4 regions of the Brassicibacter mesophilus genome follow, and region 4 is predicted to be linked to each of the others. Evidence: riboswitches for the same ligand, from Rfam matches in the RefSeq annotation. Region 4 holds a riboswitch; each other region holds the start of a gene.
What was found. A riboswitch is a leader RNA that binds a small molecule or an ion and turns the genes downstream of it on or off. The one in region 4 is predicted to bind molybdenum cofactor.

Region 1: linked by a shared signal. The riboswitch ahead of HNR33_RS21010 (ABC transporter substrate-binding protein) and the one ahead of pruA (L-glutamate gamma-semialdehyde dehydrogenase) in region 4 are both predicted to bind molybdenum cofactor.
Region 2: linked by a shared signal. The riboswitch ahead of HNR33_RS10595 (RnfABCDGE type electron transport complex subunit G) and the one ahead of pruA (L-glutamate gamma-semialdehyde dehydrogenase) in region 4 are both predicted to bind molybdenum cofactor.
Region 3: linked by a shared signal. The riboswitch ahead of HNR33_RS09510 (hypothetical protein) and the one ahead of pruA (L-glutamate gamma-semialdehyde dehydrogenase) in region 4 are both predicted to bind molybdenum cofactor.

The regions. Positions count from the first base shown of each region.
Region 1 covers NZ_JBNPXI010000033.1:16,689-22,327, reverse strand. Annotated here, with positions in the region: gene fdhF (formate dehydrogenase subunit alpha) at 1-359, shown strand, start outside; gene HNR33_RS21030 (ferritin-like domain-containing protein) at 366-866, shown strand; gene HNR33_RS21025 (MogA/MoaB family molybdenum cofactor biosynthesis protein) at 868-1,356, shown strand; gene mobA (molybdenum cofactor guanylyltransferase) at 1,366-1,971, shown strand; gene fdhD (formate dehydrogenase accessory sulfurtransferase FdhD) at 1,982-2,764, shown strand; molybdenum cofactor riboswitch at 2,733-2,852, shown strand; gene HNR33_RS21010 (ABC transporter substrate-binding protein) at 2,997-3,860, shown strand; gene HNR33_RS21005 (ABC transporter permease) at 4,022-4,711, shown strand; gene HNR33_RS21000 (ABC transporter ATP-binding protein) at 4,713-5,360, shown strand; gene HNR33_RS20995 (molybdopterin molybdotransferase MoeA) at 5,347-5,639, shown strand, end outside.
Region 2 covers NZ_JBNPXI010000008.1:69,525-75,163, forward strand. Annotated here, with positions in the region: gene HNR33_RS10575 (alkaline phosphatase family protein) at 1-756, opposite strand, end outside; gene HNR33_RS10580 (ECF transporter S component) at 773-1,330, opposite strand; gene HNR33_RS10585 (molybdopterin-dependent oxidoreductase) at 1,346-1,831, opposite strand; gene HNR33_RS10590 (molybdopterin-dependent oxidoreductase) at 1,950-3,035, opposite strand; gene HNR33_RS10595 (RnfABCDGE type electron transport complex subunit G) at 3,052-3,573, opposite strand; molybdenum cofactor riboswitch at 3,673-3,796, opposite strand; gene HNR33_RS10600 (V-type ATP synthase subunit D) at 3,873-4,484, opposite strand; gene HNR33_RS10605 (V-type ATP synthase subunit B) at 4,502-5,639, opposite strand, start outside.
Region 3 covers NZ_JBNPXI010000007.1:34,242-39,880, forward strand. Annotated here, with positions in the region: gene HNR33_RS09485 (ABC transporter substrate-binding protein) at 1-579, opposite strand, end outside; gene HNR33_RS09490 (hypothetical protein) at 729-1,424, opposite strand; gene HNR33_RS09495 (DUF2238 domain-containing protein) at 1,677-2,243, shown strand; gene HNR33_RS09500 (hypothetical protein) at 2,266-2,829, opposite strand; gene HNR33_RS09505 (hypothetical protein) at 2,798-3,532, opposite strand; gene HNR33_RS09510 (hypothetical protein) at 3,537-3,980, opposite strand; molybdenum cofactor riboswitch at 4,073-4,192, opposite strand; gene HNR33_RS09515 (putative Se/S carrier protein) at 4,237-4,512, opposite strand; gene HNR33_RS09520 (sulfurtransferase TusA family protein) at 4,522-4,734, opposite strand; gene yedE (YedE family putative selenium transporter) at 4,727-5,639, opposite strand, start outside.
Region 4 covers NZ_JBNPXI010000003.1:41,987-47,625, forward strand. Annotated here, with positions in the region: gene HNR33_RS05120 (hypothetical protein) at 56-1,030, opposite strand; gene HNR33_RS05125 (GerAB/ArcD/ProY family transporter) at 1,230-2,327, shown strand; molybdenum cofactor riboswitch at 2,705-2,826, shown strand; gene pruA (L-glutamate gamma-semialdehyde dehydrogenase) at 2,999-4,630, shown strand; gene HNR33_RS05135 (ABC transporter substrate-binding protein) at 4,754-5,569, shown strand.

The DNA of each region.
Region 1 (5,639 bases), on a different contig from region 4:
GTGAATATCCATTCGTTTTAACTACTGGAAGAGTTCTGTATCATTATCATACTAGAAGTATGACAGGAAGGGTAGAGGGACTTAATGAGTTATCTCCAGAGTCATACGTTGAAATAAACAGCACTACTGCTAGTAAGCTAAACTTGCTAAATGGTGAAAGAGTAAAACTATCATCAAGAAGAGGGGAAATCGAAACAAAAATTAGGATAACAGACATAATTGTTGATGATACGTTATTTATGCCTTTTCACTTTGCAGATGGAGCAGCAAATTATCTTACAAATACACAACTAGATTCAATAGCCAAAATACCAGAGCTTAAAGTAGCCGCTGTTAAAATAGAAAAACTTAGGAGTTGATGAAAAATGAAGGACTATGGCTCAATTCTAAAATATGCTATGCAAATGGAGCTAGATGGCTATAATTTTTTTAAAGAAAAAGCAGAAAAGTTTAGCAATGCTTCTACAAAGAAAATGTTTGAGGATATAGCCGAAGTTGAGATGGAGCATTATAACTTTCTAAGAGAGCAGCTAGAAGAATACGAAGAGAATCAAGGATTTAAGCTTGACTCTAAAGCATTTGATAGAGATGAAAAAAATATTTTTGAAAACAGAGCAGAATCTGAGCATATAAAGGATGTGCTATCTGAAAGTGATATACCAGATATAACAATTCTAAGGATGGCTTATCTTATAGAAAAAGATTATGCCGAGTTTTACAGAAATGTAGCTGAAAACACTGAAGATGAAATTGCAAAGCAGATATTTGAAAAGCTTGCACAGTGGGAAGAAGGACACGAAAGCTTTTTCAAATCTGAGTATGATAGAAGAATGAAAGAGTATATGAATTTACCTTGGGGAGGATAATATGTTTAAGGTGGGAATAATAACAGCAAGTGATAAAGGCTCAAAGGGTGAAAGAGAAGATTTGAGTGGAAAAGTCATAGCAGAAATTGTTCAGAATAAAGGCTATAAGGTAGAAAAATATATTATACTGCCTGATGAACAAGATTTACTTTTAAATGAAATGAAATATATGTCTGATGTGTTAAATGTAGATATGATATTGACAACAGGTGGAACTGGATTTAGCGAAAGAGATGTTACTCCTGAAGCAACGTTAAAGGCTGTAGACAAACTTACTCCTGGCATATCTGAGGCAATAAGATACTATAGCTTGCAGATTACACCTAGAGCTATGTTATCAAGAGCAGTTTCAGGAATAAGAAATAAGACTCTTATAATAAATCTTCCTGGAAGTCCAAAAGCAGTAACTGAATCCTTAGAATATATTATTGATAGCATTCATCATGGCCTAGAGATTCTTACGGGAAAGGCAAGTGAGTGCGCTAGATAGGGGATGCTTATGAAAAAGTTTGGGACAGCTGTTATATTAGCAGGTGGCGAAAGCAGAAGAATGGGATTTGATAAACAGCTGATCAAAATAAACGAGAGAAGATTGATGGATAGTCTAATAAATAAATTGAAGCATGAATTTGACCAAATAATAATAGTGACCAATAAGCCTGAATATTATATAGGTCTTAGTGATATGATTGTAAGCGATATAATAAAGGGTATGGGTCCTTTAAGTGGGATTCATGTAGGGCTTAAAAATGCGTCTAGTCAGCTTGTATACTTTATAGCATGTGACATGCCAAATATAAACTTAGAGTATATTCGTCATGTTAAAGAGAAGTTGAAGTATACTGATTATAAGGCTTGTGTAACTAGATTTGGGGAATGGATAGAGCCGTTTAATTCATTTTATTCAAAGGATATAATCAGGAATATAGAATACTATCTAATGGAAAATAGAAAATCGATTTTCAAGCTGCTGGAAAGATTAGAAGTGTATTATATACCAGAATGGGAAGCAAGAAATTTTAGTCCAAACTGGGATATGTTTCTAAACCTAAACACAAAGGAAGACTTAAACTATTATTTACAAAATATACCTAATATTTATTGAGGATAATGCTATGAATGATATAAAGAATTATGATATATTAAGGTTGAAAAAAGATGAGTATTCATATGAAGAGGATATAGTAGTTGTCGAGCACCCTTTCACTATCTATTTAAATGACAAAGAACTAATAACTCTTTTATGTAGTCCAAAATCACTTGAATACTTAGCCGTGGGTTTTTTAAATTCAGAAGGTTTTCTAAGTTCTTATGATGATATAGAGAACATTAGGATAGATACTGAGAAAGGGATGGCATACGTATATACTAAGAATAAGAGCCTGTTGTCTGAAAAGCTTCACGGCAAAAGAACTATCACAACCGGATGTGGCAAGGGAACAATATTCTATAATGTAATGGATTCATTTAAAACTAAAAAAATCAATAATAGTATTCCTGTAGATATAGAGAATATCAAACGGCTTGTAAAAGAATTTAATAAAAAATCCGAGCTTTTTCTAAATACTGGAGGAGTCCACAGTTGTGCTTTATGCAATAAAGATGAAATGATAGCTTTCGAAGAGGATATTGGTAGGCACAATGCACTAGACAAAATTTTGGGGAAAGCGCTGATAGATCAACTTGATCTGAGTGATAAAATAGTTTTATCAAGTGGAAGGATATCATCAGAAATTTTGATCAAGATAGGAAAAAGGCAGGTTCCAATAATAGTTTCTAGATCTGCACCTACAAGTCTAGCTGTTGATATAGCTAAAGAGTTAAATATAACACTAATAGGTTTTGTAAGAGGAGAAAAAATGAATATCTATACAAATTTTCCGAGCTTTAGCTTCTAAGGTATTATACTATGAAGCCTTAGCCGATGGGTATCGTGAGAAATTGTGATACCTCCCGTAATTGGAAAGGAAGAAATATTCGAAATAAATTATTATATGTTTTATCTGATATTGCTTAAAAATTAAGCTGGATACTAGCATATATATTTTTTTGATAAGAAAACAGTCCTTTCTGGACTGTTTTTTTTGTATACATTTTTATTATAATGTTAATCTAAAGGAGAGTGATTTTTTGAAAAAGCATTTAGCAATTGCATTAAGTTTATTATTGATCGTACTGTCTTTAGCTGGATGTGCTAACAATACACAACAAGAACCGCAACAGCTACAACAGCAGGAAAAAACTACAGGAAGCATTATTTTATCTACAACAACAAGTACAAATGACAGTGGGTTATTAGATTACTTACTGCCAAAGTTTACAGAGAAAACAGGAATAGAAGTAAAGGTTGTTGCAGTTGGAACAGGTAAAGCATTACAAATGGGAAAAGATGGAGATGCAGATATATTGCTAGTTCATGCAAAGGCTTCTGAAGAAGAGTTTGTCAAGGAAGGTCATGGTACTGAAAGAAAAGATGTTATGTACAATGATTTTGTACTTGTTGGACCAAAAGACGATCCAATAAAGCTTAAAGAAAACTATCCTAATGATACATTAGAAGCGTTTAAATCAATATCACAAGCTCAAGGTAAGTTTGTTTCAAGAGGAGATGATTCTGGAACGCATAAAAAAGAGCTGGCAATATGGAAAGAAGCAGGAATTGAGCCATCAGGCCAATGGTATATATCAGCAGGAAGTGGAATGGCTGATGTATTAAAAATTGCAAGTGAAAAAGCAGCATATACTATGACAGACAGGGCTACATATTTAAGTCTTAGAGATACACTTGACTTAGATATAGTTGTAGAAAATGATAACAGATTATTTAATCAATATGGTATAATACCGGTAAATCCAGATAAAAATGATAAAATCAATGCAGAAGGTGCTAAAGTATTCATGGATTGGATGTTATCTGAAGAAGGACAAAGTTTAATTGGGGAATATGGCAAGGAAAAGTATGGTATGCCTCTTTTTATACCTAACGCTAAATAGTAGATTGCTCATTTGATATATTGTAAAATAGTAAAGATTTTGGGTTTTGTTTTGCTCAAAATCTTTACTATATATAATCTTTTTTTGTATAACTGTAATAGTTAGCTAGTATCAAAATAGATTTTTATATTGAACTTGATTATTTAAAAAGGGGATAAAATATGGATTATATAGCTCAGGGAGTAAAAGAAGCAATAAAACTGTTAGTAACCTTTGATAAGGAAGTATATAAGATTATATTATTATCTCTTTTTGTGTCATCAGTTTCAACACTAATATCATCAATTATTTCTATACCGACAGGAGTGTATCTTGGCATAAAAAATTTTAAGGGCAAGAGGATGTTTTCCAGATTTCTATATACTTCTATGAGCATTCCTTCGGTAATAGTTGGTCTTGTTGTGGCTATCATATTGTCAAGAAGAGGGCCATTAGGCTTTCTTGATCTTTTGTATACTCCGTCAGCTATGATAATTGCTCAAACAATTTTAATTATGCCATTAATACTAGGGTTAACGTATAATCTTGCTAAAAACAGGGGAAGTGAAATTGGAAAAATAGGTACAACATTAGGTGCAACTAAAATTGATATAATAATACTTATTATGAGAGAATTAAAAATTGATATTTTTATGAATGTGGTTACAGCATTCTCAAGAGCGATTTCCGAGGTTGGAGCAGTTATGATAGTTGGAGGAAACATAAAGGGACATACAAGAGTTATAACAACATCTATTGCTATGTCTAATTCAATGGGCGACTACCCTAAGGCAATAGCATTAGGGATTGTTCTATTAATAATATCATTTTTAGTAAATAGCTTAATCTACTCATATAACGGGGAGGATTAGCATGAACATTTCATTATATAGTATAAAAAAATATTATGGTGATAAGGTAGCACTAGATATTGATAATCTAAGCATTAGACAAGGAATAATCACAGGTATAATTGGACCTAATGGGTCAGGGAAAAGTACGTTGTTAAGAATATTGTCTGGTTTAGATAAAGAATTTTCAGGAGATATAAAGTATAATGGGGATATACTTTGCAGTGATATATACAATAAGATGACACTAGTTACTCAAAAGCCTTATTTGTTTAAAAGAAGTGTATATGAAAACATTGTATATCCACTTAAGGTGAGAAAGATAAATAAAGATAGAATTAAAGCACTGGCTGATGATACTTTAAAAAGCTTAGATATAAATGACCTAAGAAGCAAAAAAGCACATTTATTATCAGGAGGAGAGTCTCAAAAGGTATCACTTGCTAGGGCCTTGATATTTGAACCACAGCTACTGTTTTTAGATGAGCCGACATCGAATATTGATCCTGAATCAATAAAAACCATGGAAAGAGAAATTATAAAATTTAATAAAGAAAAGAAATCTACTGTAGTTATTGTCACACATAATTTAGAACAAGCAAAGCGTCTTTGTGATGAAATCATATATATGGAAAATGGAAAGGTAGGTACAAATAATGGACTTTTTTAAAGTTGTTTCAGTAGAAGAAGGAAGAAAAAAACTGTTAGATGTCTTTAGAGATTTCAAGTTAAGTATTGAAGAAATCAGCATTTTAGATTCTACAGATAGAATACTTGCTGAAAATATTATATCAAATATAAATGTTCCAGAATTTAACCGTTCAACTGTTGATGGATATGCAATAAAAAGCTCTGATAGTCATGGAGCTAGTGAAGCGATGCCTAGCTTATTGTCCTTGACAGGTGAAGCTAAAATGGGACAGCATACAAATATTACAATAGAAACGGG
Region 2 (5,639 bases), on a different contig from region 4:
TTCTTTTTTCCCGTCTCCGTATATGTAGTTTATGTAGTTGTCCTTTACTTCAAAATATCCATTCACGTCATAATATCCATAACCACTTTCTTCTCCCATTATTAAAGCATTCTGTACATCTTGAACATTAACTACTTCCTCAAGAGTAAATATCTTTTTATGAGTATATATAGAAGTACTATATTCTCCTTTATCTCTATCAACTGTTGATTTTCCTTCAAAATATGGTAGCGTAGTTCTTTTATCTGAATATAACTGACCTACAGTAAAATTGGCTATATTTTCACTGTCTTTTATTATATTGATTCCAATATCTAGTGAATTTTCATTGGAAACAACTACTATTTCCTTAATCCTCTTTATGTTACTGCTTATTGGATGATTAAAGTTTATTGCCTCCCATCCATTCTCATCCGAAAATGTAATATAGCTTTTCTCTAAGTTTTTGTTCTCTATTTTTGCCATAAGCCCATCTTCTCCTAATAATAGTAGCTCACTAGACTCTTTTAATGGAGATGATTTATTAATTATGTCTTGGAGTTTAAAAGCTTTTATCTTATTGTCCTTATTTTCTATAGTAACTTTTCTAAATATATCGTCAAAGCTTTTTAATGTTACAACGTTGTTAACATCACCAACTACTTTTAATGGAGGTATGTATCCTATGTCTTGATTCATTACAGTATCAGACAATTTGCCGATGATAAAACCTAATACTAAAAGAATGGGTATTATAATTATCAGTCGTTTATTCAAATGTTCGCCTCCTTAACTATATACTTTCAGATATATTAAAATCTTTAAATTTATTAATTATCATATATGCTATAACTCCACCTAAGCCTCCTGATAAAGCGGCACTACTAAGACTTAACAGTAAAGGCACTAAGGGAAGCCTAAAAAATACTATATTGACTAGAAATGTTCCACTTATATTTGCAACTATTCCTGAAATAAAAAGACAACCGAGACAACAGCCTCGGTGTCGAGAAATCAATAATACAATATCGACAGCTAGTCCTGGAAGAATATATGTAAAAAAGCTCATTATCCCATGTGTTCCGAATATTCCAAGACTAATTACCATAATCGCTTGAACTACAGCAATAAGCGTAGCTGTCCCTCTTTTTCCAACCAATCCCGCTCCTAGCACTATCCACATCATATAAAAACCTCCTGCTATAGCACCACCAGGTATGTACAGTGGACCTGTTATGATATGTGCAAGTGGAACAACAACCGGCTTAGTTGCTATTCCTAAGGCAGCCATCATAGCTATCACTACGAGATTGAATACGGAAAATCCATTAAAAAACTTTCGACCCCACATGATATTTCCTCCAGCCTATTTGTTTACTTTTATTTTAGCTACATTCTTTATCCACCAGTTAGCTCCTTTGCCATCAACTACAAGCTGTACTGGTCCATCTTCACTGCCAAGCTTTTGTCCATCAACAGTAGTCCCTAATATTGTTTTATCACTGTTTACTAAGTCAGGTGTATATTCCTTAGAGTATCCGTCTGCCGCTTCTACTATAATTGTAGTAAAGCTTTCTACTCCGGTAGTTTCAAGTACTTTAGATAATAGGGTACCTGTCCAGCTTTGCTCTGTCTCACTTCCATCTTTCTTTTTCATCGTTGCTTTAATATCTACTTGTCCAGCTTTATCTGTGTCTAGATTTGTGAATTCAACAGTTTTACCATCAGCAGTTTCTATTGATATCGTCCATTCTGGTTTTTGCTCTGTTTGGGCTGGTTCTCCATTGCTACAAGCAGTAAAAGCTAGAACTGTCATAATAAGCACTAATAAAATTGATAATTTTCTTTTCATTTATATTGCCCCCTTTTATAATATAGCTTAGCATGCAATTTTAAAATCTCTTCTTCTTAAGTGTAAGTTAAACTAAAATTCATCTAAAGTTTAAAACTTCTCTGAATTAAGTTTCACTTTATTTTACAGCTTCTATTGATAGAAGCTTTTTAACTGAAGTACTCTTATCTAATCCTTCAAAATATACTCTTACAACATTATCTTTCTTATATACTACACCTTTATCTATATCTGACGAAGATATTTCGACACTGTATCCATCGTCTGATTTAAACACATACTTATCAAAAGCAGCCATTCCCACTTCATCGAAGATGTCTTTTAAAGCTACTCCTATCTTATCTCCATAAGTTTTGGATTCAAGTGTTTTTAGAGCTTCATCTACACTTAAAAATCCTGTGTTATCACAACCAAACCATAGTATGTGTTTTACATGCATTCCTTTAGGCATATCTGGGGATAGAAATAGTGGAGCTTCTTCTCCAGTTACTTTGATATATCCGGTTTTAAATACTTCTGTTGTTTCATTTTTTTCTAGTCCATCACTTGATTTTATGTATATTCTGTCAAAGTTTTTACTATTAACAAATTGTTCCATAATTTCAGCACTCTTTACTGCTTTATCTACACTTTCATAGTATGTATAATCATACTGGTTAAGTATTTGTGTAGCTGTATCAAACACTATTAACTTCTGCGTCTCATCCTTTTCTATGTTCTTTATGATTTCAATTTCACTTAGATTTCTAACCCAATACATTGCTCTTTCATCTGGCACTACTATTCTTATAGGCTTGCTCTTTTCGTCTAACGGCTTTCCATCTATTTCGTATGCCAATATAACATCTCTGCTTTTTAAAACCTCACTAGGAACATCTATAGAGTATCCATCTCCTGCAACTAGTCTTATTCCAGCTAGGTCCTTCTGAGACTTATTGTATTTTTGAAGTATGGTTTCAAATAATGCTCCTGTAGCCTTATATTTCTTCTCTTCTCCACTTGAACTTATGGAAATGACATCCTTCGTCACTGGTTCTACGCTTTTTATTTCTTCTATGTTTAATACTATGACCTCATCCTGTAATCCTGATATAGCTATTATTTCAACATCTCCAACTACATCAATAGGTTCATTGCTCTTTGCACATGCCGCAATGGACAAAGCAAGTATTAAAGACATAATTAATATAACTAGCTTTTTCAAGCTTTTTACCCCCTTTTTATTTATTCATCTTCATATAGTTTGCTAATGAAAGGTTCACTCCGTTTACAACTGCTTCACTGCTTATTGTAGCTCCTGTAACGGCTACTATTTCATTTGGTCTTTCCGCTATTATTTTCACTGTCTTAAGCTGCCTATCTGCATTTTTGTTGTTAAATCTGTCCAGAAACCATTCCTCTGTTATATACCCTCCATATGCTTCTGTCTCATTATGACTTAGAATCTGTATATCTGTAACTTCATCTAAATCCATATCTATACTGGTTATCAGCTTAATGGTCCCTTTGTAACCCTTTACTCTAACAATCTGCACTATCTCTTCATTTTCATTTATAGTATTTAAAGCTTTATATACTCTTATAATATCTCTATTCTCATATTGCTTTAGCCTTGATACATTCTCATATTTGTCATCTAAATCATATGAAGAATATAACTGTATATAGCCAAAAAACAAAGATATACATAGTATGCCTGCTACAATTATAATTATCTGTCTCTTGCCTTTGAAAAAAATCACCCCCAAAAAACAAAAATAGCTTCCTCCATAGTAGAAGAAGCATATAATTTCATAAGCATAAAAATACAGAATGTTTATTATAACATCTGTTGAAAAATTTATGTCTTATTACTATCTCCTTTCCACAACGGGAGGCATGAAAGTTTCCAATCACACCCTGCCGGCTTGTTTACCATAGACTTAAGAATCAACAGGTACTTCAAGCTCGGAGACTTGTGTTTTCTTTTATATTATATTGTTTAAAATATTTTGTCAATATTGTAACAAGTTAACTACAAATCCACAATAACTAGTTAATACTACTTTTTACTTTTGACTCTTTTTAATCGAAAGAAATCCTCCCTTTCTTTTTCTTCAAGAACCTCTTGAATAAATTTTATTTGTGTTGTATACTTTGGAATCTGTATTTTTTCTAGTGCGTTAGCTCTCTTTTGCGTTTTTTCAATCTCCATTGCTAGTTTAAATACTGAATTCTCTATCTCTGCAAGTTCATATATAAGATATTTTACTTCAGTAAACTTAGCTATAGCTGTATCTAAAACTGGATTAGTCCTAAAAAAACCATATTGAGGATCAAGTTTTTCTTTCTCATATATCACCTTAGGAATTTCTACACCCATGACACTTTTTAACAAAATATCAAATTCTTCTTCTTTTGGTATTGAAAGTGAAATTTCTTCTACATTATTTACTCCAAGAGTTATATTTACAAATTCTAAAGCCCTATATGCCTCTTTAAATGTAATCGAAACTCTGTCTTGAACCTCTTTAGCTTTGTCTATAAGAGACATCATCTCTTTTATAAGAACAGTCCTTTTTTTATCTAGCAGCTCAAAGCCTTTTTTTGAGAACTCTAATGAGTTCTTAGCTTTTATAAGGTTCGATTTTGTTGGAGCAGCATTTATAGCCATATAAATACTTCCTTTCGCTATTTGTTTATATACTTCTCTATCAGCTTCGGATCAATTCTGTCTAGCTCTTCAACAGGAAGAATAGATAGTATCTCCCATGCTAAGTCTAACGTATCTTCTATATTTCTATTTTCATCGAAATCCTGATTAATGAACTTAGCTTCAAAAACTCTTCCGAACTCCATGTATTTTCTATCAGTTTCAGAAAGATCATCTTCTCCTATGATTTGAGATAGAGCTCTTACCTCCTGTACCTTCGAATATGACGAAAATAACTGATTTGCAACCTCAGGATGATCTTCACGTGTAAATCCTTCTCCTATTCCATCCTTCATCAGTCTAGAAAGAGACGGTAGAATATTTACTGGTGGATATACGTTTTTCTGATAAAGCTCTCTTCCTAAAACAATCTGACCCTCTGTTATATATCCAGTAAGGTCTGGAACTGGATGTGTGATATCATCATTAGGCATAGTTAAAATAGGTAACAGCGTTATAGAGCCATCTGTATCTTTTAACATTCCTGCTCGCTCATATAATGATGCTAGATCAGAGTAAAGATATCCTGGATACCCTTTTCTGCTAGGTACTTCCTCTCTTGCTGAAGAAACCTCTCTTAGTGCCTCACTATAGCTTGTTATGTCTGTCATTATGACTAATACATGCATGTTTTTTTCAAAAGCTAAATACTCAGCAGCAGTTAATGCACATCTAGGAGTTGTTATTCTCTCTGCTATAGGATCATTTGCATAGTTGACATACATTACTACCCTGTTTAGTGCTTCAGACTCATCAAAGCTTTTTTTAAAGAAATCGGCATCATCATGTTTAACTCCAATGGCTGCAAAAACTATGGCAAAGTCATTATCTGCATCAGAGCTTATTTTTGCTTGCCTTACAATCTGAGCTGCTAACTCATTATGAGGTAACCCGTTGCCTGAAAATATAGGTAGTTTTTGTCCTCTAATCAAAGTCATTAGTCCATCTATTGATGATATGCCAGTCTGGATATAGTTTCTAGGATATTTTCTAGCTACAGGATTCATCGGTCTTCCATTTATATTATAGGTCTTTTCGCTGTAAATCTCTCCACCATTATCTATTGGATGTCCAATACCATTGAAGACTCTACCTAAAATCTCCTTTGAAAGAGGT
Region 3 (5,639 bases), on a different contig from region 4:
CGTATCAATAATAAGAGGTAACTTATTCGGATTGATTCCTTCACTTATTAACATAGCTTGCAACTCTATATCAAGAAGATCATTTTGTCTTCTTGCAACCTTTAATTTTGTTAAATCTACTATGGATCTATATGAAGCATCTTCTCTCATATAATACTCTATTGGACTTCTTTGAAATACTGAAGCAACAACGCACAGCTCTGCTCCACGATCTTGAGAAAGCAATATATCCGATGAACCTATACCAAATTGAGCACGTCCTTCAGCTACTTCCTCTGTCGCATAAAGAACACCAATATTCTCAGTAAGTGCAGGTCTTATTTCAACATCTAGTCCCTCTTGTTCATAGTATCCCATCCATTTTGCAGCATAGTATCCAGCGAACTGATACTGATGATGCCATCTAAGCTGTAATACTACTTTATCATTATCCTGTGCAAATGCCAAAGCTGGTATTATATTTATAATAAAAGCAATTATTGTAACTGTACATAGTATCTTAAAAAAACTACTCATCTTAATAAATTTCTTAAATGTTCGATTTCTTTCCCTTTTAAAAACATTGTACAGTTTTATCATTTATAGGACCTCCTAGAACTTCATCCTTTAATTCATTTTTAAAGCATATTATTTATTATACCATTTCATCTTAATTTATTATAAAAAAATGGAGCTTTTTATAAAAGCTCCATCTTCTTATTACATATTAGTGTAACCAAAATCAATTGTTATTGAACAAAAGGTATAGAATCAGAATACTGAACTACTTCGTTATTATATTTATTAAACATAATATCTTGTTCTTCAGTTCCTTCTTCGCAATTAAATTGATCTAGGCTTAAGATCTTCCAATCACCTTCCTGTGCTATCAGTACATATCTTCTATATATGTATGATGTTTGTTTACCTTCTTCTTTAGTTGGATCAACTACAGTAGCTTTTGTATAAACATATTTCCAGTTTCTACCTTCTTCTGTGAATACTTTTGACACTTCTATAGTAACTTGGTTTTTATTTTCTTCCTTAGCAGCTTTTCTTTGCTCGTCTGTATATGCTTTTGCTTCTTCTCCTGCTGCTACATAAGATAGTTTAAAGTGTTTGTCTGCATTGAATGTAGGAACTTCTCCTTCAAAGAACAAACTATTTACCTTGTCAATATAGTTGTTATAAAGGATACCATAGTTTGAGAAGCTGTGGTCAAATATTTCTAACTTCTTAACTACACTTAAAGCTTTTTCATCAGCTTTAGAATCATTAACTGGCTGTTGTTCCTCATTATCAGCTGAATCATTTGTATCTGCTACTGTTTGCTCAGTATTGTCATTCTCTGTTGTGTTTGAATTTACTGGCTCTTGATTAGTACAACCAACGAATACAAAGCTCATAGTTAATAAAATAACTAATATCAATCCTAATTTTTTCATTGTATAACACCCCCATTATTTCTATAACTATTATTATATATCTATTGGATTATTATTACAATCAATCGTTTTTTTAATATTTGTTAATAAATTAGCTTTTATTATTAATAATATTATTTCATTTTTGTAATATTTTATTTTTTAATTGTAAATCTTAATGTTGAATTTATTGATATATAATTTTCATAGTTTTAATATTATGTGTTGTTACACATACTAATACAATAAAACTGGAAAAGAAGGTATTAAATTATGAATGATAAAAGCTCTAGTCGTATTGATATATTATTCTTTCTAATACTATCATTAATCTCAATTGAATTCATAATAATAAATAGACCACACTTCTTATATAACCTTGCTGTTATAAGTATTTTTTATATAATCCTTATATTTTTTGAAAATAACTTAATTATTAAATTAGAATCTTATGTAAAAATACTTATCTCTATAACTGTAATATTTCACCTTGCTGGTGGTCAGCTTTTCAATTTATATATAACATCTTATTGGTTTGATAATTTACTACATTTATTAGGTTCTTTTTCCTTTTCTTTATTTTACTATTCAATATTATGTTCATTATTTAATTTTAAAGCAAATTCAAGGGGATTGATATTCATCATTGTTGCTTCACTAGGTATATCTGGAGGAGTATTTTTTGAAGTTATAGAGTTTACTTTAGATGAGCTATTTAACAGTAATAATCAACATGGATTAATAGATACTGATCTAGACATTATATTTAATATAATTGGTTCAATATTAGCAGGCTTATTTATGTCATATAAAAATAACAAAAAAAGAAGAAGCCAGTAACATATTCTAGCTACTGTAAATGCTACTGACTGTTAGTTCTATCATGTAATTTAATTCTTTCATAAATAAAATAAGCTATAACTCCACCAATAAAGCCAAACACCAGATGATTAACTGTTGCTATCTTAATTCCTAATAATAGAAAACCTCTAGGTAAATCAAATATTATTCCTAATATATAGTTTACTAATAACTTTGTCCAGTGTGCAAAAGCAGCAACTACACCTACTAATAACAGCTTTCTAGACTTATGTGATACAAAGCAAAATATCAAATCAACAGTTACACCAGGAAGAAAATACTTAAAAAATACAAAAGGACCTTCTTTTCCTAATCCAAACATTACTGCTAATATTCCTGCTATTGTCCCTGCTAATATTCCTGACATGCCCTTGTTATATCTTAAGCAGCAAAACATGAGTATTGCCATCCATATCGCACCTGAGTGCCCTGGGATATTTAATGGTATCTTTATTATTAACTTTGAAATTGCAATAAGAGCTCCACAAAATGTAACTGCTATTGTCTCTTTAAGTGATAATCCCCATAAATACTTAATATCTCTCTTTAATCCTACTTCTTTCAAGAATTCTCCACTCCCCTTTAGTATCTGAGACTTTTGATACTAACAGTGTAGGTACGCCCTTTAACATAACAGGTCTGAACCAGTCTCCTACATCAACCATATCATCCATCTCTGGTGAAAGCCCATCTTCTGTCACAATACGTTCAACACCACTCTTTTCTAATATTTCTCTAGCTGAATAGACTCCTTCCATGTCTCTAATACCTTTTAGCCATACAAATCTTCCATCATTACCTGATTTTCTTAACCCTACAGCTGCAAGTGCGCCGATTATACCGTCATTTGTACCTCCATGACCTGATAGATGGATATCAAATTTTTCTGCTAGATAAGCAGCTTTTTGCTGTTTCAGTACTTCACATTTTGCACTATTTCCAAATGCTATTATTTCATCAGTAATTTCTATACTTTCTGATATACAAAGTCCTGGATCAGAACCTTCTGCACACTCTCTTATTAAAAATTCACTGCAAAGCTTTATTAGCTCGTCCATGTCACAGTATTCATTATACAAGCCTATGCAAAGGGAACTATTGTGAGAAGTATACGGTATGTCTTTGGAAACAAAAAGCTGATGCCTAGTAATCCCAGTTATCTCCCCCCAATTATTGTCACTAAGCTCTTTTGCTAACATACGAGCTCTATATCCTGTTCCTCTTGTATTAAGGTTATCTGTATCATCAATTGCTATGTAAATCAACACATTATCACTCCTCTACAACAATCTTGATTATATCTTTAACCCAATCTTTTTTAGAAATCGCGTGTGTAGCTAGCTTAACAGTGCCATGATTTGTAATATCAAGTAAAGTTTCTTCATCTACTTGCTCTCTAGATAAATCTGCCTCTGTCCTCCATGCTCCTACAAATGTTATATTTGAAAAGTCATTTATCCCTGAATCTTTAAGAACATCTAACACTGATGGTCCTTCTTCTGTCTTTCCTTCTGCTTCCATAGTTTTTTTATCCATCGCATTTATATCTTCTATTGTATAACTCTTCATGAGCTTTTCGTTTAACATTACTTTCACAGTATAATCCTCAATTTCTCTACCTTCACCTTTATTTCCGTTTCCTGCTGAGCTTTGAGAACAGGCTGTCAAGCTAATCACTAATAGAAAAATAATTAAAAATAAGTTTCTTTTTTTCAAATCATCTACCTCCATTTTTAAAAATAAAACTGCTCTTTCTTCAGCGGAAAGAGCAGTATGATTTATAGTAGCATAATAATAAGCAAGTTTTATATAATCAAGCTATTTCTCCTTTCCACTTAGGGAGGCATCATCATTTCTAACAATACCCTATCGGTCTGTTTCCATAGTACAATACATTAGGTGTTACAGACTCGGAGCATATTTTTAACTTGATTATATTATACACTAATTCAGTATGTCAACAAAGCTATTATTATTCCTTGGATTTAAGAAACTTTGAAAACCAAGTGTTATTCTTTTTATTTTCTATCTTATGAACTTCGTCGATTTCTATATGAAATTTATTACAGATATCTAAAATATCATCTTGCATTTCACATGGAAATTCTGCTGCTGTTCCACAACTTGAGCTAACTTGTCTTGGAACAGGCATTAATTTTACGTTTATATTTTGCTGCTTTAATTCTTTTTCAAAGTTTAATGCATGATTTGTTGTATGAAATGTCACTATACAATAGTACTGATTCAATTATCTCACCTATTTTCTAATAGTTAAACAAAAATCATCTTCATTTTCTTTTACATCAACCTTTAATCCTTGGCCAGTTGCATATCTTTTTATATTCTCAACTGCAACCATTGCATCAACTAGCACTTCTAATACATCTGAATTATTTTCTTCCATAGCTCTTTTAGTCATAATAACTGGTTCGGGACAAGATCTTCCTCTAGCATCAACTATATTAGACATTAGCTTGACCTCCCTCTTTTTGAATAAGTACTTTTCTGTTTTTATTTACACTTGAAATAACAGATACTGCTATAGCAATAACAGCAATGAACCCTATTATTACAGCAATTTTACCATTTGCAGGCACTCCTTTTGGACTTGCTGCTAATCCAAAGTTATGTGCAAACGCAGCTCCAACTATAAGTCCTAATATAGTAACTGCTGCATCTGTATCGCCTTCTCCAGCTAGTATTGTTTGTCTAAGAGGACATCCTCCTAATAATACTGCAGTTAATCCAACTAATGCCATACCTAAAAAGTTCCAAACATGATCTGCATGAGCTATAGGTTGGCCTTCAAAGCCTATTTTGAAGGTTTCAAAGTTAAAGATCAAATTACCCAATAGTGCAAAAACAAAAATACCTATTAGTCCCCATAAAAAATGGAAATCTTTTATTAAAAATGCATCTCTAAATCCACCAGCTGTACATAGTCTAGTTCTTTGAAGTACCCCACCAACTAATAAACCAGCTATTAATGATATCGCTATAGGAGCTGCCATTGAGCCAGGTCCCTCTTGGCTAAATAGAATAAAGCTAGGTCCTACTATTAGTAGCACTAATAGTACAATAGCTATAGTTGGCATCGTATATCCAGCTGCTTGTGTTTGCTTTACACTTCTACCCAAAGTAAATCCTCTCTTTAGGAATTGTATAGCTATCAAAATACCTGCTATGTATCCAACTACTCCTACTAATGCATTCAAATCGCCATTTGCGAGCCTTAATATCATTCTTAGTGGACATCCTAAAAATACTAATGCTCCAATCATCAAGAAAAATCCTAATATAAATCTTAAAATAGGAGATGAACCTCCTCTTGCTTTAAATTCGCCCTTAAATTTTGCAATAATAAAAGCACCTAAA
Region 4 (5,639 bases):
AGTTCCGTCAATTTTGATTTGAGTGTTGCAGCTGCAAATGTTTATTATGTATTTATTATTGAATAATATTACCATTTTCATCCAGTATATTACCATCTTTATCAAGGAAGACTGTAACCATAACAGATACAGGAACTTTTACTTCTCCTATTATTTCTTCTCTTCTCCATTCTTTTGTTGATCTTTTCCACTTGCTTTCGTCTGGCGTAACTATACCTAGTTCAACTAATCTCTGAATTTCCATGCTATCTGTATGTACTGTAGTTCCATCAGCAAAAGTAAATCTATAAGTTGTTACTAGATGATGCAAATGTCTAGTTGGGTCACTGCACTCACCTGACCCGCAGATATCACATATTATGTAGTCACCTAATATTTCCTTTTTGACAATATCTACATATTTTACCACATCTACTTCTTTTTTTATGTCTATAATTGATCTATAAGTGTCATACTGAAATCCTACTCCTCGTTTGGCCTTAGTACAATTTTCTGGTGTACTATTTACTGGGAAGCCATAATTATATCCCTGACTAAATGTCTTAGTAACTGTGTGTCCAATACTTTTGGTAATAGATTGTGATTGCGTAGCAGTAATTTGTGATTGAACTTTTGCAAACGGTGGGCCTGCTGAAAATCCTAAGCTTACGGCAACCGAATTAGTTAATGTACTCGAATGGGTAACTGAATCTGATATTGATACTGTTTCACTTAAACTACCTGAGAAATTATCTGTTCTGTATACTGTACCGAAATCTCTATAATTTCTAACAGGATCATTATCTGATGGACCATGAATAAACTTGATTTCTCTAACTCTAATATGGTACGTTCCAGTTGAAGGATCAGAAACTTTTTCATATCCTTCATTTGAGTTTTCATCATATGGTCCTACAAGATAGATAAATGAAGCTTTAAGCTCTGGATCGGTAGGGCTTATAGTTGAATAAGTAGGGTCTATAGCATAGGATGGAGTTACCATTAGGAAGATTATCAAACTTACCATTAACAATGAGCAAAACCTTTTCATTTTTTACACTCTCCTTTTTAAATCAATTTATGTAATAGCTTTTATATAATTATATCAACTAGTCTAAGGAAAATTATGTAAAAAAATATCGATGGGGAAAATTTATTTTATCAAATCAAATTAAAAATATGTATAGTATGTTGAATACTTTATATAATAGGACAGATACTAAATTAAAGAACTTTTGAAGGAGTAACCAATGAAAAAAGAAATAGTTTCTGATAGCCAAAGTATAGCAACAATTATTTTTTTCATGATAGGAACATCTTCTATACTAGTAAGAGGTTTAGAAGCTAAAAAAGATGCTTGGATTGCTATTATAATAGCTTTAGTAATAGCTGCAATATTTACATTTATATATGCTTATATTCTAGCCATTTTTCCTGGTAAAGACTTATTTGATATTTGTGAAACTTTATTTGGTAAAGCTATTGGAAAAATCATATGTATATCATTTATTAGTTATATTTTTTTGACAGAGTCACTTGTTTTAAGAAATATGGGAGACTTCATTAAAATAACATCTTTGACAGAAACTCCTCTAATCATACCAATAATTGCTACTGTTATTGTAAGTATTATAATAGTAAAACAAGGAACTGAGGTAATTGGTCGATGGTCACGTTTATTTATCCTTCCAGTTATATTGTTAATGATAATTGCATTAATACTACTAACTAATAAAATGAATGTAAACAATATTTTTCCTATATTAGATAGTGATATTAAGACAATTATGGAAGGCGCCACTTCTACATTTTCATTTCCGTTTGCTGAAATAATAGTATTTACAATGGCTTTTCCTAACTTTAGCAATAAAAAATCCACCTATAAAGTGTATATGATGGGATTGGCTGGCGGTGCTATAGGAGTACTGTTAAATTCAGTAACAAATATCTTTACAATAGGCGAAGGTGCTGCTATGATTGAATTCTATCCAACATACACTGCTATTTCTACATTGAGAATTGGCAATTTTCTACAAAGAATAGAAGTAATTGCTGCACTTGTATTTACCTTGGGAGGATTTATTAAATTAAGCATTTATTTATTAGCTGCTTGTAATGGAATAAGTAAACTGTTTGGGTGTAAGGATTACAGATTTCTAGTAGTACCTATTGGGCTTTTGTTTGCTAATTTAGCCTATCTAGTATTTGATAGTGCAATGTCTTATCTTGAATGGGATACTAAAATATGGAAATATTATGCGTTTACTTATCAAGTAATATTGCCTGTTATGATACTTATTGCTGCAAAATCAAAAAAGAGAAAGACAGAGAAGAACTTAGCTAATTAAAACCCCACGAGTATTCTACTAGTGGGGTTTTAATTCATTTGAAAGATACTTATTAAACATCTTTGTTTTTTAAGAGAAAGGTAAAATACTTAGGTAATATATGAATGAATACTATCCTTCTTAGTATTTACCAAATCCTCCGCCATAGCAGCTACAGAATAAAACAACTAGTAATAAGAAAAAGAATAGTAATTCACTACCTATACCACCATATCCTCCACATTGACCTTCAGCCATGAAAGTACCTCCTTTTAAATTGATTACCTATTTCTAAGGTTAATATATACTATGTTTATGTGCACAATACTGTGATTGTCCTTTCAACATATATTTTTGAAAATTTGACATAATATAAAATTTGCTATAATATTCAGATATATCGAGATTTACTCCGAGTTTTTTTTCCTGTGGATATATTATTTATGGAAGAAAGACCGATAGGGTATAGTTGGAAACGGGTATGCCTCCCATTGTGGAAAGGAGTTAATGCTCATATCGGATTAATATCATAGGTTTATATATTATTGCTTATAATAGTTGTGATATTGTTTTTATGAGTAGAATTTTGAAATAAAGTATCATGCATTCTGCTTACTAATGTATATAGAAAATAACTCTATGGGAATACCTTCCAATAGTCGATTTCTAGATTGATAAAGGGGGTATAAAAAATGAGCAATGGTTTCTTTAAAATCAAAGAACCAGCTAATGAGATTGTAAGGGAGTACGCACCAGATAGTGAAGAAAGAGCTAAGCTTAAAGTAAAACTAATGGAGCTTAAAAACCAAGAGATCGAGATTCCTCTTATTATAGGAGGAAAAGAGGTAAAAACAGGGAATATAGGATATTGTACTATTCCTCATGAGCATAAGCATATACTTGCTAAATACCATATTGCTGGAAAGAAAGAATTGGAGATGGCCATAGCAGCTTCTTTTGAAGCCAAGAAAAATTGGCAGGAAATGTCTTGGGAGCATAGATCCTCAATTTTTCTTAAAGCAGCTGAATTAATATCAGGCCCTTGGAGAGCCACTATGAATGCTGCCACAATGTTAGGTCAAAGTAAAACTGCTTATCAAGCAGAAATTGATTCAGCATGTGAATTAATTGACTTTCTAAGATTTAATGTGTATTTTGCTCAAAGCATATATGAAGACCAACCTATATCGACTAAAGAGATATGGAATAGAATAGACTATAGACCACTTGAAGGGTTTGTACTAGCAATAACTCCATTTAATTTCACTGCTATTGGAGGCAATCTTGCAGTGGCACCTGCTATTCTTGGAAATGTAGTTAATTGGAAGCCAGCGTCAACAGCCGTATATTCTAATTATTTTGTAATGAAGCTTCTTCAAGAAGCTGGGCTGCCAGATGGAGTGATAAATTTCATTCCTAGCAGTGGAAATGATATTGCAAAGTACATGATGGATAGTGAGCACCTTGCAGGTATCCATTTTACGGGCTCAACAAAGGTCTTTAACACAATGTGGAAACAAGTGGCTGATAATCTTGATAAGTATAAAAGCTATCCTAGACTTGTAGGAGAAACAGGAGGTAAAGATTTTATATTTGTACATAAATCCGCTGATATTAATGCTTTGACTACTGCATTGATTCGAGGGGCTTTTGAATATCAGGGGCAAAAATGCTCAGCAGCTTCTAGGGCATATATTCCCAAAAGCATGTGGACAGATTTAAGAGAAAAAATATTAGAAGAAATGAAGACCATAAAAATAGGTAGTGTTGAAGATTTTACTAACTTTATGGGTGCTGTAATCGATAAGAAGGCTTTTAACAATATTAAATCATATATAGAATACGCAGAAGATGCTTCTGATGCTGATATACTCTATGGTGGAAAATGTGATGATTCTATTGGATATTTTATTGAACCGACAATAATTGTAACTAGTAATCCTAAATTTAAAACCATGAGTGAAGAAATATTTGGACCTGTTCTTACTTTATATATTTACGAAGATGAAAAATTTGAAGAAACTTTAGCGATTTGTGATACTACTTCTCAGTATGGATTGACAGGTGCAGTTTTTGCTCAGGATAGAAGTGCAATACTTACAATGGAGCGTCTATTAGGTTATACAGCTGGAAACTTTTATATAAATGATAAACCTACTGGAGCAGTAGTTGGACAACAACCCTTTGGAGGGGCAAGAAGCTCAGGAACAAATGATAAAGCAGGAAGCAAGTTAAATATGATGAGATGGATAAATCCGAGAACTATAAAAGAAACCTTTAATCCTTCAAAGTCATATGGCTACGTTTTTATGCAAGATAAATAGTGTTTGTTCTTATTCAGTATATAAAGACGAAAAGGATCTCAATATTGAGATCCTTTTCGTTTTCTTACATATCAAATAGTACTACTTATTAGTGTTATAATAAGTAAAAGGAGGAAGTCAATTATGGAGTCAGTTCAAAGAAAAAAAATTATTTCATTAGTCCCTTCTATTACTGAGATTATTTACTATTTAGGACTAGAAGAACAGCTTGTAGGTGTTACAGAACACTGTAATTACCCTAGGGAAGCTGTAAATAAAGAGAAAATTGGAACATTTGGCAAACCAGAATTAGAAAAAATACTTACGATTAATCCAGATGTTGTTTTAGCTGATAAATCAGTACACAAAAAGACTATAGATGAACTAATTAAAAACAATATTGAAATTATTGCATTTACCAATTCAAATTTAGAAGAAGTTTTTAATAGTATGTATGAAATAGGAAAAGTTTGTGACAAAGAAGATCAAGTTCAGACGCTTATAGAGTCTCTTAGAAAGAGAGTCGAAAACTTGAATCGAATTCGTATTGATAGGAGACCGCGAGTTTTTAGACTGATGAATACAAATCCTTTTATAACACCAGGAATAGGGTCATTTCAATACGATGCCCTAAGCTCAGCTGGAGCCAAGCTAATGGATTTTAATTCAAATGATTCGTATATTAAGGTTACGTTAGACCAGATAAAAGAGTTTGATCCAGAAATAATATTATTTTGTGGAGTAGAGAGAGGGCAGACGCCGAAGCCAAGATGTAAAGGATGTAATGTAAATAGTCCAATATGTCAAAGAACAGTCGATGACATTTTAGATAATGAGTGGGAAGAGATAACAGCAGTTAAAAAAGGAAGGGTCTTTCCAATCTCTTGTGATACACTATGCAGACCAGGACCTAGGTTGATAGATGGAGTTGAGAAATTGCATAATTTGTACTTCAGATAAAAATCAGTAATCTTTAAAAAATTCCCCACTAGTATGATTGGAAAATTCTCTAATCATACTAGTGGATTGT